3 regions of the Streptomyces sp. NBC_00631 genome follow, and region 1 is predicted to be linked to each of the others. Evidence: riboswitches for the same ligand, from Rfam matches in the RefSeq annotation. Region 1 holds a riboswitch; each other region holds the start of a gene.

The links. A riboswitch is a leader RNA that binds a small molecule or an ion and turns the genes downstream of it on or off. The one in region 1 is predicted to bind thiamine pyrophosphate.
Region 2: it holds a riboswitch for thiamine pyrophosphate, as region 1 does, so the genes downstream of both, thiC (phosphomethylpyrimidine synthase ThiC) here and thiO (glycine oxidase ThiO) in region 1, are expected to answer to the same signal.
Region 3: it holds a riboswitch for thiamine pyrophosphate, as region 1 does, so the genes downstream of both, OHB00_RS35930 (thiamine ABC transporter substrate binding subunit) here and thiO (glycine oxidase ThiO) in region 1, are expected to answer to the same signal.

Annotation. Positions count from the first base shown of each region.
Region 1 covers NZ_CP107734.1:3,121,404-3,127,289, forward strand. The annotation lists gene thiE (thiamine phosphate synthase) at 1-76, opposite strand, end outside; gene OHB00_RS14315 (Rv2175c family DNA-binding protein) at 110-475, opposite strand; gene OHB00_RS14320 (NAD(P)/FAD-dependent oxidoreductase) at 605-1,843, opposite strand; TPP riboswitch at 1,973-2,084, shown strand; gene thiO (glycine oxidase ThiO) at 2,082-3,251, shown strand; gene thiS (sulfur carrier protein ThiS) at 3,248-3,460, shown strand; gene OHB00_RS14335 (thiazole synthase) at 3,464-4,258, shown strand; gene pknB (Stk1 family PASTA domain-containing Ser/Thr kinase) at 4,519-5,886, shown strand, end outside.
Region 2 covers NZ_CP107734.1:5,551,932-5,557,817, forward strand. The annotation lists gene OHB00_RS25460 (NADP-dependent oxidoreductase) at 1-82, shown strand, start outside; gene OHB00_RS25465 (NUDIX domain-containing protein) at 117-554, shown strand; gene thiC (phosphomethylpyrimidine synthase ThiC) at 618-2,420, opposite strand; TPP riboswitch at 2,413-2,589, opposite strand; gene OHB00_RS25475 (YibE/F family protein) at 2,661-4,244, shown strand; gene OHB00_RS25480 (SsgA family sporulation/cell division regulator) at 4,384-4,821, opposite strand; gene OHB00_RS25485 (IclR family transcriptional regulator) at 4,920-5,657, opposite strand.
Region 3 covers NZ_CP107734.1:7,788,720-7,794,605, reverse strand. The annotation lists gene OHB00_RS35940 (ABC transporter ATP-binding protein) at 1-880, opposite strand, end outside; gene OHB00_RS35935 (ABC transporter permease) at 880-2,478, opposite strand; gene OHB00_RS35930 (thiamine ABC transporter substrate binding subunit) at 2,523-3,593, opposite strand; TPP riboswitch at 3,666-3,773, opposite strand; gene rlmN (23S rRNA (adenine(2503)-C(2))-methyltransferase RlmN) at 3,817-4,923, opposite strand; gene OHB00_RS35920 (VOC family protein) at 5,001-5,786, opposite strand; gene OHB00_RS35915 (cytochrome P450) at 5,814-5,886, opposite strand, start outside.

The DNA of each region.
Region 1 (5,886 bases):
CGCCCTGCTCCTTGCGGGCGTCCGTGCACAGGTAGAGCCGGGCGTCGGCCAGCTGGGCGCGGGCGGTGTCGGTCATCGGTTATCCCCCGTTGTGTCAGTACTGGTCGCCTCAGACGGCGAGCGCCTGGGCGCGGCGCTTCACCTCCGTGCCGCGATTCTCGCTGAGCGCCTGCGCGGGGGTGCCGGGCAGGGTGGCGTCGGGGGTGAAGAGCCACTCCAGCATCTCTTCGTCCGTGAAGCCGTCGTCCCGCAGGAGCGTCAGGGTCCCGGACAGGCCCTTGACGACCTTGTCCCCGTCGATGAAGGCGGCGGGGACGTGCAGCGCCCTGTTCTCACCGCGGCGGACGGCGATGAGCTGGCCCTCCTTGACCAGCTGCCGCACGCGGGTCACCTCGACGTCCATCATTTCCGCGATGTCGGGGAGGTTGAGCCAGGCGGGGACGAGAGCATCGATCTTTGCGTCAATCTCGGTCACGGGATCTAGGGTAGGCGCTCCGACGAGCGGGCCGCGATGGCAGTGCCGGGACGGGTCGTGGTTCGGGTGCGGCGCCACGGGGGCTGGTCGCGCCCACGCGGCGGAGCCGCACATGTCACGGCCCCGCCCCTATCGGGGCGCTGTAGTCGCGTTCTTCAAAGGGCGGGCCGGGTCGGACAGGGCCTCGGCGTCCATACGGGTACCCGCCTCGATCAGGCGGCGGCCCTGGGCCAGGTCCCGGGGGCGGCCTACCGCCAACAGGGCTACCAGGCGGTCCTCGCGCAGCCAGCAGACGCTCCAGGACGGGCCGGTCGGGTCGCCGCGCCAGACCATGCGGTCGGCCGCGGCGTGGTGGCCGGCGTACTGGACGAAGCGGCCGAACTGTTCGGACCAGAAGTACGGGACCGGGTCGTAGACGGCGTCGGTCTCGCCGAGGATGTTGGCGGCGACCGTGCGGGGGCCCTGGAGGGCGTTGTCCCAGTGGTGGACCAGCAGGCGCTCGCCGTAGCGGCCGGACGGGAAGGAGGCGCAGTCGCCGACCGCGTAGACCTCGGGGGCGGTGGTGCGCAGGCGGTCGTCGGCCAGCACCTCGCGATGCGCGCCCAGCTCGATGCCGGAGCCGGTCAGCCAGGCCGTGGCGGGGCGGGCGCCGATGCCCACCACGACGGCGCCCGCGGGCAGCCGCGAGCCGTCGTCGAGCACCACAGCGCCGGGCTCGACGCGCGCCACGCGCGCGTGCGTGCGCAGTGCGGTGCCGCTGTCCGCGTACCAGGCGGCCATCGGCGCGGCGACCTCGGCGGGAAGCGCTCCCGCGAGCGGGCGGTCGGCGGCCTCCACGACGGTCACCGCGCAGCCGGCCTCGCGGGCCGCGGTGGCGAACTCGGCGCCGATCCAGCCCGCACCGACGACCACGATGTCGTGCTGCCGGGCGAGTACGGGCCGCAGCCGCTCGGCGTCGTCCAGGGTGCGCAGCAAGTGGACGCCGGGCACGCCCTCGGTGCCGGGCAGCGTGATCGGCTCGGCACCGGTGGCAAGGACCAGGACGTCGTAGGGCACCGGTCCGGCCTCGGTGTCCAGCTCGTGGTCGGCGGTGCGCACGCCCAGCGCCTCGCGGCCGAGCGCCAGCTCGATGCCGAGCGCCTCGAAGTCGACCTCGAAGGCGGAGCCCTCCGACTTGCCGAGCAGCACGGCCTTGGAGAGCGGCGGCCGGTCGTACGGCTGGTGCGGCTCGGCGCCGATCAGTGTGACGGTGCCGGTGAATCCCTGCTCGCGCAGGGCGACGGCGGTCTGCACCCCGGCCATGCCCGCGCCCACGACGACCACGCGCCGTGCCTGTGACGTGCCCCGTCGCTGCGTCTGCTCGCTCACCTGATCACCATAGACAAGAACGATAGACAACTGACAAAGAGTCAGTCAGGGGTCGTGGCGAGTGACCTGTTGCACAGCGCCGTCCGAGGCCGTCTTACAAGGGTGGAGCCGCGCGGGCTAGGGTGGCGGGGAAGCACACGCGGGAGCCCGGACGCACCGGGCTGAGAGGGAGGCTGGCGGCCTCCGACCGTACGAACCTGATCCGGGTCATGCCGGCGAAGGGAGGGGCTGGACGCCCATGTCCTCACGTACGTCCGACGTCCTCGTCATCGGGGGCGGGATCATCGGCCTGGTCACGGCCTGGCGAACGGCTCAGCGCGGGCTCGCCGTCACCGTGGTCGACCCCGGGCCCGGCGGCGGGGCCGCGCAGGTGGCGGCCGGGATGCTGGCCGCGGTCACCGAACTGCACTACGGCGAGCAGACCCTGCTGGGGCTCAACCTGGCCTCGGCCCACCGCTATCCCGGCTTCGCCGCCGAGCTGACCGAACTCACCGGCCACGACCTCGGCTACCGGCGCTGCGGCACCCTCGCGGTCGCGCTGGACGCCGACGACCGGGCCCATCTGCGCGAGCTGCACGCCCTCCAGCAGCAGTCGGGCCTGGAGTCCGAATGGCTGTCCGGGCGGGAGTGCCGGCGCCTGGAGCCGATGCTCGCGCCGGGCGTGCGCGGCGGGCTGCGGGTGGACGGCGACCACCAGATCGACCCGCGTCGGCTGGCGGCCGCGCTGGTGGCCGCGGGCGAGCGGGCCGGGGTGGTGTTCCACCGCGACTGGGCGGAGCGGCTGGAGGTGGTCAGGGAGCGGGCCGCCGGTGTCGTCACCCGCGCGGGTGAGGCGCTGGGCGCGGATCAGGTGGTACTCGCCGGCGGAAGCCTGAGCGGGAGGCTGGCGGGCGTCCCCGACGAGGTGCGGCCGCCGGTGCGGCCGGTGAAGGGGCAGGTGCTGCGGCTGACCGTGCCCGCGCGGTACGCGCCGTTCCTCAGCCGGACCGTACGGGCCGTGGTGCGCGGCGGGAACGTCTACCTGGTGCCCCGGGAGAACGGCGAACTGGTCGTCGGCGCGACCAGCGAGGAGCTGGGCTGGGACACGACGGTCACGGCGGGCGGCGTGTACGAGCTGCTGCGCGACGCGCACGAGCTGGTGCCCGGCATCACCGAGCTGCCCCTGACCGAGACCCGGGCCGGACTGCGCCCCGGCTCCCCCGACAACGCGCCGCTGCTCGGGCCGACCCGCCTCGACGGGCTGCTGCTGGCCACCGGGCACTACCGCAACGGGGTGCTGCTCACACCGGTCACGGGGGACGTGATGGCGGAGCTGCTGGCCGGCGGCGAGCTGCCGCCGGAGGCCCGTCCGTTCACGCCGAAGCGGTTCGACCCCGTCCCCGCCGTACTCGTGGAGCAGACCGTATGAACATCTCCGTCACCATCTCCGTCAACGGGGAGCGCCGGGAGATCGCCCCGGGCACCGCGCTCGACACCCTCGTACGGTCCCTCACGGCGGCGCCGTCCGGCGTGGCCGCGGCCGTCAACGAGACCGTCGTGCCGCGCGGTCAGTGGGCGGCGACCGGGCTCGCCGAAGGTGACCGCGTGGAAGTTCTCACCGCCGTGCAGGGAGGCTGAGCCATGGCCGACGATCCGTTCGTCCTCGGGGGTACGACGTTCTCCTCCCGGCTGATCATGGGGACCGGGGGTGCGCCCAGCCTGGAGGTGCTGGAACGGGCGCTCGTCGCGTCCGGCACCGAGCTGACCACGGTGGCGATGCGGCGGGTGGATCCGGGGGTACGGGGCTCCGTGCTGTCGGTCCTCGATCGGCTGGGGATCCGGGTGCTGCCGAACACGGCGGGGTGCTACACCGCCGGGGAGGCCGTGCTGACCGCCCGGCTGGCGCGGGAGGCGCTGGGAACCTCCCTGATCAAGCTGGAGGTCATCGCCGACGAGCGGACGCTGCTGCCGGATCCGGTGGAGCTGCTGGACGCGGCGGAGACGCTGGTGGACGACGGGTTCACGGTGCTGCCGTACACGAACGACGATCCGGTGCTGGCCCGGAAGCTGGAGGACGTGGGGTGCGCGGCGGTGATGCCGCTCGGGTCGCCGATCGGCTCCGGGCTCGGGATCCGCAACCCGCACAACTTCCAGCTGATCGTCGAGCACGCCCGGGTGCCGGTGATTCTGGACGCGGGAGCCGGTACGGCGTCGGACGCGGCGCTGGCGATGGAGCTGGGGTGCGCCGGGGTGATGCTGGCGTCGGCGGTGACCCGGGCGCAGGATCCCGAGCGGATGGCGTTCGCCATGCGGGCCGGGGTGGAGGCGGGGCGGCTGGCCCGGCTGGCGGGCCGGATTCCCCGCCGGTACCTCGCGGAGGCGTCGTCTCCGGCGGAGGGCCTGGCCGTGCTGGACCCCGAGCGCCCCGCGTTCTGAGCGCCGGTCCGCTCCCGTCTGCTCTCCCACCCACGCACCGCCCGAAACGGTTCGTTGGAGGGCCGGACTCTCCCGTGGGGGCCGATCGCCGTCGGCGGCTGCGGGAAGGGGGAGAAAGCACGCCCGGGGGTGATCACCATCGGCGCCTGCGGGTGGGTGCGTATTTCAGCCGGGTGTGAAGCGTCACAGGTGCGCTGCAGTCCTCCGGGGTAAGCGGTCTCACCAGTGGGGGTGTCAGCCGGTGCTCGTACACTCGCTGCGTGGATACGACCCTTCAGGACCCCCTCGTCGGGCAGGTGCTCGACGGCCGTTATCGCGTCGACGCGCGGATCGCCGTCGGCGGGATGGCCACGGTGTACCGGGCCCTGGACATCCGGCTGGACCGGGTCCTCGCGCTGAAGGTGATGCACCCGGCGCTCGCCGCCGACGCGTCCTTCGTCGACAGGTTCATCCGGGAGGCCAAGTCGGTCGCCCGGCTGGCCCACCCCAATGTCGTCCAGGTCTTCGACCAGGGGGCCGACCGGTCGTATGTGTATCTCGCCATGGAGTACGTGGCCGGCTGCACCCTGCGTGACGTGCTGCGCGAGCGCGGCGCGCTGCAGCCGCGGGCCGCGCTGGACATCCTGGAGCCGGTGCTGGCCGCGCTGGGCGCCGCGCACCGCGCCGGGTTCGTGCACCGGGACATGAAGCCCGAGAACGTGCTGATAGGGGACGACGGGCGGGTCAAGGTCGCCGACTTCGGGCTGGTGCGGTCGGTGGACTCCGTGACCAGCACGACCGGCGCCGTGCTCGGCACCGTGTCGTACCTCGCGCCCGAGCAGGTCGAGAGCGGAGCCGCCGACCCGCGTGTCGACGTGTACGCGTGCGGTGTCGTGCTGTACGAGATGCTCACCGGGCAGAAGCCGCACGACGGGGACTCGCCCGCGGTCGTCCTGTACAAGCATCTGCACGAGGACGTGCCGGCGCCGTCCGCCGTCGTGCCGGGGCTGGCCTATGAGCTGGACGAGCTGGTCGCGCTCGGGACCGCCCGCAATCCCGAGGTCCGGCCGTACGACGCGGTCGCGCTGCTCGCCCTGCTGCGGGAGACGCGCGACGCGCTCGGTGCCGAGCAGCTGGACGCCGTACCACCGCAGGCGCTGGCTCAGGCGCATGACATCGCCGGGGACCGGACCAGTGTCATACCCCGGTCGCTGACAGTGCCCCGGCCTCTGCCGGTCAACGAGGAGGACGAGGGGGTACTGCGGACCAGCAGGTTCGAGGCGCCGCCCGTTCCTGACCGGCGACGCGGAGGACGCCGGTCCCGGCGCGGGCTGGTGACGCTCGTCATCGCCGTGCTGATCGTCTTCGGCGCCGGCGCCGGCGTCTGGTACATCAACTCCGGGCAGTTCACCAAGGTCCCGCCGCTGCTGTCGAAGAGCGAGGCCCAGGCCACCGCGCGGCTGAAGGCGGCCGGGCTCGACGTCGGATCGGTCGAGCACGCCTACAGCGACACGGTGAAGCGGGGCACCGTGATCAGCACCGACCCGGCGGCCGGCGAGCGGATCCGCAGCAACGACTCGGTGGCGCTCACCATCTCGGACGGCCCCGAGACGGTGAACGTGCCGGACACGCAGGGCCGGACGCTGGCC
Region 2 (5,886 bases), 2.4 Mb from region 1:
CTACCCGCTGTCCGAGGCCGCGGAGGCCCATCGCGCGATCGAGGCCGGGCGCACCACCGGAAAACTCGTCCTGGTACCCTGAGACGCACTACCGTGCCCCCTGTGAAGGCCCGTCAATGAAGGCCCGTCACAAGGTGCGTGTCGTCCTGCTCGACAGTGACCACCTGGTTCTCCTGCGCCGGGGCTGGCCGTGCGGCTCCCCGTACTGGACGACCGTGGGCGGCAGCGTCGAACCCGATGACACCGGCCTCGAAGCGGCACTGCGCCGCGAGGTGATGGAGGAGATCGGCGCCACGATCGGTCCCGCCACCCCCCTTCCGACCGTGACCGAACCGGGCGAGACGCTCACCGTCACGCAGCACTTCTTCCTCGCCGATCTGCTGGACATGCGCCTGGACCGCCGCGACGGCCCCGAGCTCGCCGCCCCTGACACCGGCGACTTCGAGCCGGTCCGGATCCCGCTGGACCGGGCCGCCGTGAGCGCCCTCGCCCTGCACCCGCCCGAACTCGCCGCGTACGTCCTGGACCAGGCCGAGGCCTGGCGAGCCAGATAGCCGGGCCCGGGGCACGTGCCGGAAGCCGCTTCCCCGGACTCCGGCACGCTCCCGGGCCCGCGGTCACTCCGCGATCGGCAGATAGACCCGGTTGCCCGCAGCCGCGAACTCCTTGGACTTCTGCGCCATACCCGCCTCGACCTCGGCCCGGTTGCCGCCGTGCTCGCGGCGGATGTCCTGGGAGATCTTCATCGAGCAGAACTTCGGCCCGCACATCGAGCAGAAGTGGGCCGTCTTCGCCGGCTCCGCCGGAAGCGTCTCGTCGTGGAACTCGCGGGCCGTGTCCGGGTCCAGGGCGAGGTTGAACTGGTCCTCCCACCGGAACTCGAAGCGGGCGTCGGACAGCGCGTCGTCCCACTCCTGCGCGCCCGGGTGGCCCTTGGCGAGGTCGGCCGCATGGGCTGCGATCTTGTAGGTGATGACACCGGTCTTGACGTCGTCCCGGTTGGGCAGGCCCAGGTGCTCCTTGGGCGTGACGTAGCAGAGCATCGCCGTGCCCCACCAGGCGATCATCGCGGCACCGATGCCGGAGGTGATGTGGTCGTACGCCGGTGCGACGTCCGTGGTCAGCGGGCCGAGCGTATAGAACGGAGCTTCATCGCAGATCTCCTGCTGAAGGTCGATGTTCTCCTTGATCTTGTGCATCGGGACGTGGCCCGGGCCTTCGATCATGGTCTGTACATTGAAACGCTTGGCGATCCGGTTGAGTTCCCCGAGCGTGCGCAGTTCCGCGAACTGGGCCTCGTCGTTGGCGTCCGCGATGGAGCCGGGGCGCAGGCCGTCGCCCAGGGAGTACGTGACGTCGTAGGCGGCGAGGATCTCGCAGAGTTCCTCGAAGTTCTCGTACAGGAACGACTCCTTGTGGTGCGCGAGGCACCAGGCCGCCATGATCGAGCCGCCGCGCGAGACGATGCCGGTCTTGCGGTTGGCGGTGAGCGGCACGTACGGCAGGCGCACGCCCGCGTGGACGGTGATGTAGTCCACGCCCTGCTCGGCCTGTTCGACGACCGTGTCCTTGTAGATCTCCCAGGTCAGTTCCTCGGCCCTGCCGTCGACCTTCTCCAGGGCCTGGTAGAGCGGCACCGTGCCGATGGGGACGGGGGAGTTGCGCAGCACCCACTCGCGGGTGGTGTGGATGTTGCGGCCGGTGGAGAGGTCCATGACCGTGTCGGCACCCCAGCGGGTCGCCCAGGTCATCTTCTCGACCTCCTCCTCGATGGAGGAGGTGACCGCGGAGTTGCCGATGTTGGCGTTGACCTTCACCAGGAACCGCTTGCCGATGATCATCGGCTCGATCTCCGGGTGGTTGACGTTGGCGGGCAGTACGGCCCTGCCCGCCGCGATCTCCTCGCGGACCACCTCGGGAGAAACGTTCTCGCGGATGGCCACGTACTCCATCTCCGGGGTGATCTCGCCCCGGCGTGCGTACGCGAGCTGCGTCACCGCCTCGCCGTCCCGGCCACGCCGGGGCTGACGCGGGCGGCCCGGGAAGACAGCGTCCAGGTTGCGCAGGCCGCCGCGCGGCGAGGTGTGCTTGATCCCGTCGTCCTCGGGACGGACGGGCCGGCCCGCGTACTCCTCGGTGTCGCCGCGGGCGATGATCCAGTTCTCCCGCAGCGGCGGCAGGCCCCTGCGGACGTCGGTCTCGACAAGCGGATCGGTGTACGGCCCAGAGGTGTCGTAGAGGGTCACCGACTGCCCGTTGGTGAGATGCACCTGACGGACCGGCACCCGCAGATCGGGGCGCGTGCCCTCGACGTACCCCTTGTGCCAGCCGATGGACTTCCCGCCTTCCGGGGACGGTTCGTCCGCAATGGGCTGTTCGTCCTGGTTGGAGGCAGGCGTGCGTGCGTCCTTGTTGGTCATGAGACCTACTCCCTACGCCGGCATTACCCGGTAACAGGTTCGGCGGTCGACGCAGCGGCTTCCGTCGGGCGACGCTCCTGTGAAACATCACTCGTTCCACGTGAAACATCGCGAATACGGAGGTCAGCGCCCTCTCAGCCCGGTGCTCCGAGCTCCCGCGTGTGCAAAGGTGCCTCCACGCTAGCGTCAATTCGGGCGCGGTGAACAGAGGGCCCCGGTCGTTCTTGCGATGATCTGGCGGTGACCTCGACACAGCAGCACCCCTATCCGCCCCCCGAGCCGCGGCGCGGCAACGGCGCCTCGCAGGGCGGTGGACCCGGCCACGGGGGCCATGGTGCCGGTGACGGCCACATCCACGGGCAGGGCGAGCAGTACGACCACCGACACGCTCCCAGCCATGCCCACCATGACGACAACGGCCACGCTCACGCCCACGGCCCCCAACCCGGCCCCGGCCCTCGTCAGACCCATGACCACTCGGCCAACGGCCAGGCCCCAGGCCACTCACATGGGCACAGCCACAGCCACGGCCCCGCCGCACCCGTCTCCAAGCATTTGCGCAAGGTCATCGCGGCGATCCTCATCCCTTTCACTGCTGCGGTCGTGGTCGGCCTGGTGGTGCTGTGGCCCGGCGGTGCCCCGCCGCACGAGCGCACCGGGGTCGGCTTCGACCGCCAGACACAGGCGGCGACGGTCACCAAGGTCGTCTCGGTCAGCTGCAAGTCGGTCAACGCCTCCGGAGGGGGCTCGACCGGCGACACCTCCACCGCCGAGGGCACTTCCTCGAAGCAGGAGGACGGCGGCACCTGCAAGAAGGCCACGGTCCGGGTCGACGCCGGCAAGGACGAGGGCCGTACCTTCACCGAGATCGTGCAGCCCGACCAGTCCCGGCAGTTGCACGAGGGCGAGAAGGTCGTGGCCGCGTACGAGCCCTCCGCGCCCAAGGACCTGCAGTACTCGGTCACCGACGTGAACCGGAAGTTCCCGATGGCACTGCTGGCCGGGATCTTCGCGCTCGCGGTCGTGGTGGTGGGCCGGCTGCGCGGTGTGATGGCGCTGGTCGCGCTGGCCGTCAGCTTCCTCGTGCTGACCCTGTTCATCCTGCCGGCCGTCCTGCAGGGCTCGAATCCGCTGCTGGTGGCGGTGGTCGGATCGAGCGCCATCATGCTGATCGCCCTGTACATGTGCCATGGGCTGTCCGCCCGGACCTCGGTGGCGGTGCTCGGCACGCTGGTCTCGCTGTGCCTGATCGGCCTGCTCGGCTCGGAGTTCATCGACTGGGCCGCGCTCACCGGCAACACCGACGACAACACCGGCCTGATCCACGGCCTGTATCCGTCGATCGACATGAGCGGACTGCTGCTGGCCGGTGTCATCATCGGTTCGCTGGGTGTCCTGGACGACGTGACGGTGACCCAGACCTCGGCCGTCTGGGAACTGCACGACGCCAACCCCACGATGGGTTGGCGCGGGCTGTACCGGGCGGGCATCCGCATCGGCCGCGACCACATCGCCTCCGTCGTCAACACCCTCGTGCTTGCCTACGCGGGCGCCGCACTGCCGCTGCTGCTGCTCTTCTCGATCGCGCAGAGCAGTGTGGCCACGGTTGCCAACAGCGAGCTGGTGGCCGAGGAGATCGTGCGCACGCTGGTCGGCTCGATCGGCCTGGTCGCCTCGGTGCCGGTCACCACGCTGCTCGCGGCCCTGGTGGTGTCGGCCGACCGGCCGGGCGCGGAGACGGCCGTGGCCATGGAGGCCGCGTCAACGGGGCCAACCGCATCGGCGTCGGCGCGCGGTGGACGGGGTCGGCGCCGGAAGCGGTGAGGCACGGACTACGGGGGTGAGCCGTGGACGGCGCGGGCGAGGACAACTGGCCCGGTAAGGGCCTCGTGGACGCGCAGAAGCGTTCCTGCGCGTCCACACGCGGCTCGGCGGAGCGGTGCGCGCACCGTGCCGTGACGCTTCAGCCTGCGCTCTGCTCCTCGGCCAGGATGCGGTCCAAAGCCTCGTCGAGATGGGCGTCGAAGTCGGCGAGCGAGCCCTCCTGACCAAGCGGCACCAGCTTGTCCGTGCGATCCAGGAAAGCCACCAGCGGCGGCGCGGAGGACCGGAACATCGCCTGGTCGCCGCCGACCTGAAGCCGGATCAGCACCTCGCCCAGCACCTCTGAGTCGGCGGGCGCGATGTGCACATCTCCCTCGCCGCACGGCCGCCCCACCCCGTCGATCAGCAGCTCCCGTCCGAAGGCCCAGGTCACCGGCGCGTCCCCGGGCAGGTGGAAGGTGAGCCGGACGGCATAGGGATCACAGGTCTCGTAGCGCAACTCCACGGGAATGCGGAAGGAGAGCTCCTCCGAGACGAGAAAGCTCATCATGACTTCTGCTTGTACGGACTCGCGCATTGCCTACCCCGTCATATGACACCGACTGGCCGGGATTTATCCCTTGATGGTGGTCAAATCTTGCTGAACGTACACGGGAGATCACAAGGAGTGAGTTTTCAGATACTGATAGCGATCGCCAGGGACCCCAGATGCCGGCCCACTCCGGCCTGCAACTGCTGGACCGCCGGCAGCAGCCGGTCGGCCTGGTGCAGGGGGAGGGAAATGGCGATCGTGGCGGCCGTGGTCCCGACGGTGAGGGGAATCGCGGCACAGACCGTCCCCAGCGCGTACTCCTGGCGTTCCACCACCGGGTCCATCCGCCGCGTCCGCTCCAGCCGTCGCAGCAGCGTCTGGCCGTCACGGACCGTGTACGGGGTGAGGGGCCGCACGGGATAGCGGCCGAGATGGTCGCGGCGGACGTCCTCGTCCAGCTGGGAGAGAAGACACTGGCCGATGGCGTGCGCGTGGCCGGTCTCGCGGAAGTCGGCCCACTCCTCGACCGCCGGGGTACCCGGGGAGTCGGAGACGCACATGACCTCGATCTCGCCGTCCCGGTACATGGCGAAGTACACCGGGACCCCGATCGAATCCCGCCAGTCGGCGAGGGTCTCGACGACCGCGCTGCGACGTTTCTGCTGCGCTCCACTGCTGCTCAGCCGCTCCGCCGCCTCACCGAGGAAGAACAACCCCTTCTCACGGCGCAGATAGCCCTCGTGGACCAGGGTGCGCAGCAGGTGGTAGGCGGTGGGCAGGGCGAGGCCGGTCTCCCGGGCCAGCTGTTTGGCGGGGGCGCCGTGTTCGTGCCCGGCGACGCACTCCAGCAGGCGCATCGCACGCTGCACGGAGCCGATCAGGGTGGCCGAATGCGGCTGTGCGGGGTCGGCCGGGGCGGCGGGCCGCTGTACGGGCGGTGTGCCGGAACGGCGTTGGGTCGGGGGTGGGGGATGTTCCGTGGGTGCGGAGGTGGCGTCAAGCGTGGCCAAGGGTCACTCCCGGAGCGCGAGGGGGTCAGCGACTCTAACCGTCCGCCGGCGCTTCCGGTCGGCCCGTGCGGGAAACTTCCCTCCCCCGAGGGAACCGGTG
Region 3 (5,886 bases), 4.7 Mb from region 1:
GGAAGGTGCGGGCGGCCACCGTGCAGGGCAGCCCCGCGTCGGCGGCGACCAGCCGTACTCCGGCCGGCCGGACGAGCAGGGTCCGCGCCCCCTGCCCGGCGCCCTCGGGCACCGGCACCTTCCCCCACGGCGTCACCGCGACCGTTCCCTCGACGGTCGCCGGGACCACGTTGCCGAAGCCCAGGAAGCGGGCCACGAACTCGTCCGCGGGCCGCTGCCAGACGTCCAGGGGCGTGCCGGACTGGGCGATCCGCCCGTCCCGCATCACGACCACCCGGTCGGCCAGTGCGAAGGCCTCGCCCTGGTCGTGCGTCACCGCGAGCACGGTCGTACCCAACCGCCCGAACAGCTCACGCAGTTCGACCACCAGCCGCTCCCGCAGCGAGCGGTCGAGCTGCCCCAGCGGTTCGTCGAGCATCAGCAGCCGGGGCCGGGGCGCGAGCGCCCGGGCCAGCGCCACCCGCTGCTGTTCCCCGCCGGAGAGCCCGGCGACGGCCCGCCGGGCCGCGCCCGGCAGTCCCACCAGGTCCAGCAACTCTGCGACACGCGCGGCCTGTTCCGTCTTACCGGCACCACGCATCCGCAGCCCGAAGGCCACGTTCCCGCCCACGTCCCGCTGCGGGAAGAGCTGATGGTCCTGGAACATCAGCCCCACCCCGCGCCGATGCGCCGGCACCCGTGCCTGGTCGTGCCCGTCGAGCAACACCCGCCCGGAGTGCAGCGGTTGCAGCCCCGCCACCGCCCGCAGCAGCGTCGACTTGCCGCTTCCGCTGGGTCCGAGCACGCACACCACCTCGTGCTCGGCCACCTTCAGGCCGACGGCGTCGAGGACGGCCCGTCCGCCGAACCGCACGGTGGCCGCGTCGAGAGCCAGCAGCATCAGAACTCCCCCGTCCGGTCGGTCCGCAGCCGCTCAAGAACCAGCAGCGCCACCGCGCACACCACCATGAGAATCGTGGAAAGGGCCATCGCCTGGCCGTAGTTGAGATCACCGGGGCGGGACAGCAGCCGGGCCACCGCCACCGGCAGGGTCGGGTTGTCGGGCCGTGCGATGAACACGGTCGCCCCGAACTCCCCCAGCGACACCGCGAAGGCGAAGCCCGCCGCGATCAGCAACGCCCGCCGCACCAGGGGAAGATCGACCTCCCGCCAGACCCGCCAGGGCGACGCCCCGAGCACGGCCGCCGCCTCCCGCAGCCGCTCGTCCACGGCCCGCAGCACGGGCAGCATGGTCCGCACGACGAAGGGCGCGCCGACCAGCGCCTGCGCCAGCGGGACCAGAACCCAGGACTGGCGCAGATCCAGCGGCGGCTTGTCGAGCGCGATCAGAAAACCGAAGCCGACGGTCACCGCGGACACCCCGAGCGGCAGCATCAGCAGCGCGTCGAACCCCCGTACCAGCCGCCCCGCGTCCCGGCGGGCCAGCGCGGCGGCGGCGAGCCCGCCGATCACCACCGCGATGGCGGTGGCCGCGACCGCGTACTCCAGGGAGTTGACCACCGACTCGATCGGCGCGACCAGGAAGGTCCCGCCGTCGGCGTCGCCCAGCGCCCGGTAGTAACCGAACCCGCCGTCCAGCGACCGCCGTACCAGCACGGCCAGCGGCAGGACGAGGAGTACGGCGATGGTGGCGAGGACCCCGCCGAGCAGTGCCCACTGCCCGGCCCCGCGCGGCCGGCGCGCCGTCACCGCCGGGTCTACCAGCCTGAGCGCGCTCTCCCGCCGCCGTACCGTCCACGCGTGCACGGCGAGGATCGCGCCGACCGCGGTGAACTGTACGAGGGTGAGGACGGCGGCCGTGGAGAGGTCGAAGATCTCGGAGGTCTGCCGGTAGATCTCCACTTCGAGGGTGGAGAACGTCGGCCCGCCGAGGATCTGCACCACACCGAAGGAGGTGAAGGTGAACAGGAACACCATCAGCGCGGCGGCGGCCACGGCGGGCGCGAGCGCGGGCAGGGTGACCTTCCGCCAGGCGGCCGGCGGGGAGACGCCGAGCATCCGGGCGGCCTCCTCCTGCCGCGGGTCCAGCTGGGCCCACAGCCCGCCCACGGTCCGTACGACGACCGCGTAGTTGAAGAAGACGTGCGCCAGCAGGATGGCCCAGACGGTGGTGTCGAGTCGTACCCCCCACAGCTCGTCCAGCAGTCCGCCCCGCCCGACGAGCGCGAGGAAGGCGGTCCCCACGACGACCGTCGGCAGCACGAAGGGGACCGTCACCACGGCCCGGAGCACCTGCTTGCCCGGGAAGTCGAGGCGGGCGAAGACGTAGGCGGCGGGCAGTGCGGCCAGCAGGGTGAGCGCGGTGGAGGCGAGCGCCTGCCAGGTGGTGAACCAGAGCACGTGCCGGATGTCGGACCGACCGACGACATCGGCGATCCTCCCGAACTGCCACACCCCGTCGGCCTTCAGCCCGCGCGTGACGATCGCCGCGACCGGCCAGGCGAAGAAGACGCCGAAGAACGCGACGGGCACGGCCATCAGACCGAGCCGCGCCGCGCTCCCCGAACGGCCCCTTCGCGGGGCTACTTCAGTACGAGTGACGTCCACGTCTTGACCCACTGGTCACGGTTGGCGGCGATCTTGTCGGGCGCCATGGTCTCGGGATCCTGGGCGGCGGGCCCGTACTCGGTGAACTCGGCAGGCACCTTGGCCCCCTTGACCACCGGGTACACGAACATGTTCAGCGGCATGTCCTCCTGGAACTCCTTGGAGACCAGGAAGTCGATGAGCGCCTTGCCGCCCTTGGTGTTCTTGGCGTTGCTCAGCAGCCCGGCGAACTCGATCTGCCGGAAGCAGGTGCCGGTCGCGACCCCGGTGGGCGCGGTGCTCGGCTTCGGGTCGGCGTAGATGACCTCGGCGGGCGGGGAGGAGGCGTACGACACGACGAGCGGCCGGTCACCGCCCGCCTTCTTGCCGCCGGCCGAGCCGGAGAACTCCTCGTCGTAGGCCTGCTCCCAGCCGTCGACCACCTTGACGCCGTTGGCCGTGAGCTTCTTCCAGTAGCCCTGCCACCCGCCGTCCCCGTACTGGGCGGCCGACCCGAGCAGGAAGCCGAGCCCCGGCGAGGAGGTGGCCGCGTTCTCGGTGACGAGGAGGTTCTTGTACTGCGGCTTGACGAGATCGGCGTACGAGGTCGGCGGGTTCAGCTTGTGCTTGGTGAAGTACGCCTTGTCGTAGTTGACGCAGATGTCGCCGTAGTCGATGGGTGTGACCCGGTGCTTGGCCGCGTCGAGCTGGTACGCCGTGCCGACCGTGCCGAGCCCCTTCGCCTCGTACGACTGGAAGAGACCGTTGTCGAGGGCCCTGGACAGCAGGGTGTTGTCGACCCCGAAGAAGACGTCGCCCTGCGGGTTGTCCTTGGTCAGGATAGCCTTGTTGACGGCCTGCCCGGCGTCGCCGTCCTTGAGGACCCTGACCTGGTAGCCGGACCGCTTCTCGAAGTCCTTGAGCACGTTCTTGGAGACGGCCCACGAGTCGTGGCTGACGAGGGTGACGGTCTTGGAGTCGGCTCCGCTGTCCGCCGAGGACGAGCATGCGGACAGCGTCACGAGCCCGAGCCCGACGGCCGCGGCCACGAAGGTCCTGGTGTGCACTGGTGTTTTCCTCCTGGGGTTGTCCAGGAAGAGACGCGGCCCCGCCCGCGGTGTGCGGGCAGGGCGCAACAGCTTGAGTAATGACCGAACTTCCTACCCAGAATGACCTGGGCGAGGTTCAGAGGGTCTGCGGCCCGGTTGCCGCACTCTCAGCGCTGTGGCGCTCCCCTGTCGGAATATGAAGATGTGTTGGCCAGATCCTACCGCTCGGTCCCTACGGCGCTCACCTCTCGGTGGCCGCGAGCTGACCACAGGCGCCGTCGATCTCCTGCCCACGGGTGTCCCGGACCGTCACCGGCACACCATGCGCCTCGATCGCCTCGACGAACGCCTTTTCGTCCTCCGGCCGCGACGCGGTCCACTTCGAACCCGGCGTCGGGTTCAGCGGGATGAGGTTGACGTGCACGGGCTTGCCCTTGAGCAGCCGGCCCAGCCGGTCACCGCGCCACGCCTGGTCGTTGATGTCGCGGATGAGCGCGTACTCGATGGACAGGCGCCGCCCGCTCTTCTCGACGTACTCGAACCCGGCGTCGAGGACCTCGCGCACCTTCCACCGCGTGTTCACGGGGACGAGGGTGTCGCGCAGTTCGTCGTCGGGGGCGTGCAGGGAGATCGCGAGCCGGCACTTGAAGCCCTCGTCGGCGAACCGGTGGATGGCCGGGACCAGTCCGACGGTCGAGACGGTGATCCCTCGCTGCGAGAGGCCGAGCCCGTCCGGGGCGGGGTCGGTCAGCGCCCGGACGGCTCCGACGACCCGCTTGTAGTTGGCGAGCGGCTCGCCCATCCCCATGAAGACGATGTTCGACAGCCGCGCGGGACCGCCGGGCACCTCCCCGTCCCTGAGCGCCCGCATCCCGTCGACGATCTGGTGGACGATCTCGGCGGTGGACAGGTTCCGGTCCAGCCCGGCCTGCCCGGTCGCGCAGAACGGGCAGTTCATCCCGCAGCCCGCCTGCGAGCTGATGCACATGGTCACCCGGTCCGGGTAGCGCATCAGCACCGACTCGACGAGCGTGCCGTCGAACAGCCGCCACAGCGTCTTGCGCGTCGTCCCCTCGTCGGTCGACAGATGCCGTACGACGGTCATCAGCTCGGGGAACAGCGCCTCCCGCAGCTTGTCCCGCGAGCCGGCCGGGATGTCCGTCCACTGCTCGGGGTCGTGCGCGTACCGCGCGAAGTAGTGCTGCGAGAGCTGCTTGGCACGAAACGGCTTCTCCCCGACCTCGGCCACCGCGTCCTTGCGCTCGGCGGGCGAGAGATCAGCGAGATGCCGCGGCGGCTTCTTGGCTCCGCGCGGCGCGACGAAAGTAAGTTCTCCGGGCTTGGGCATGGTTCTACCAGTGTCGCAGATCGATTCGGGTGGCCTGCGACGGTGGGTCCGGGGCCGGCACGGCCCCGGGAGCGAGTTCAGCTTCTGGCGGTGGTGATGATGGCGAAAGGGGCACCGGAGGGGTCGAGGAACATGGCGAAGCGGCCGATGCCCGGGGCCTCGGTGGCCGGGATGAGGACGGTGGCTCCGGCCTCGGTGGCCGAGGCGAGTGTGGTGTCGCAGTCCCGCACCTCGAAGTAGGGATGCCATTCCGAGGTGGAGCCGGCGTCGAGGTTGGCCTGGGGCAGTTGCATCAGACCGCCGTGGGAGGACGCGTCACCGGGGGCGGGGAAGAGAACCGTGTAGGTCAGTGCCGGGCCGATCGGCACATCGGTCGTCCGCCAGGAGAAGACCGAACCGTAGAACGCCTTCGCCGCGTCCGCGTCGGTGGTGTACAGCTCCGTCCTGGCCAGGCTGCCGGGGACCGCGACGAGGTCCAGGCCCTGGGTTTCGCCGGGCTGCCAGACGGCGAAGTCGGCGCCGGTGGGGTCGACGAAGGCGGCCGCCCGCCCGAAGGCGAAGACGTCCGCCGGGGCGATCCGGACGCTGCCGCCGGCCTGCTCCACGGCCTTGGCGGTGGCGTCGGCGTCCGGGGTGTGGAAGTACACCCTCCAGGACGGGCTCGCGCCCTCCCCGGTGAGCGGGCCGATCCCGGCGACCTTCCTGCCGTCCTGCTCGAAGAAGCCGTAGCCGCCCGCCTCCGGTCCCGCCGACCGGTGTCCCCAGCCGAAGACGGCCGCGTAGAAGGCGGCGCTCGCGCCGGTGTCCGGGGTGCCCAGGTCGAGCCAGTTGGGAGCGCCGGGGACGTAGGTGGTCGTCAGCATGGTGGAGTCCTCCTCGGCCCTCGCCGGTCACCAGGTCACGGGCAGCGTACGCGGTCCGCGGATCAGGCCCTGGCGCTGGAACTCGACCTCCTCGGGTGGC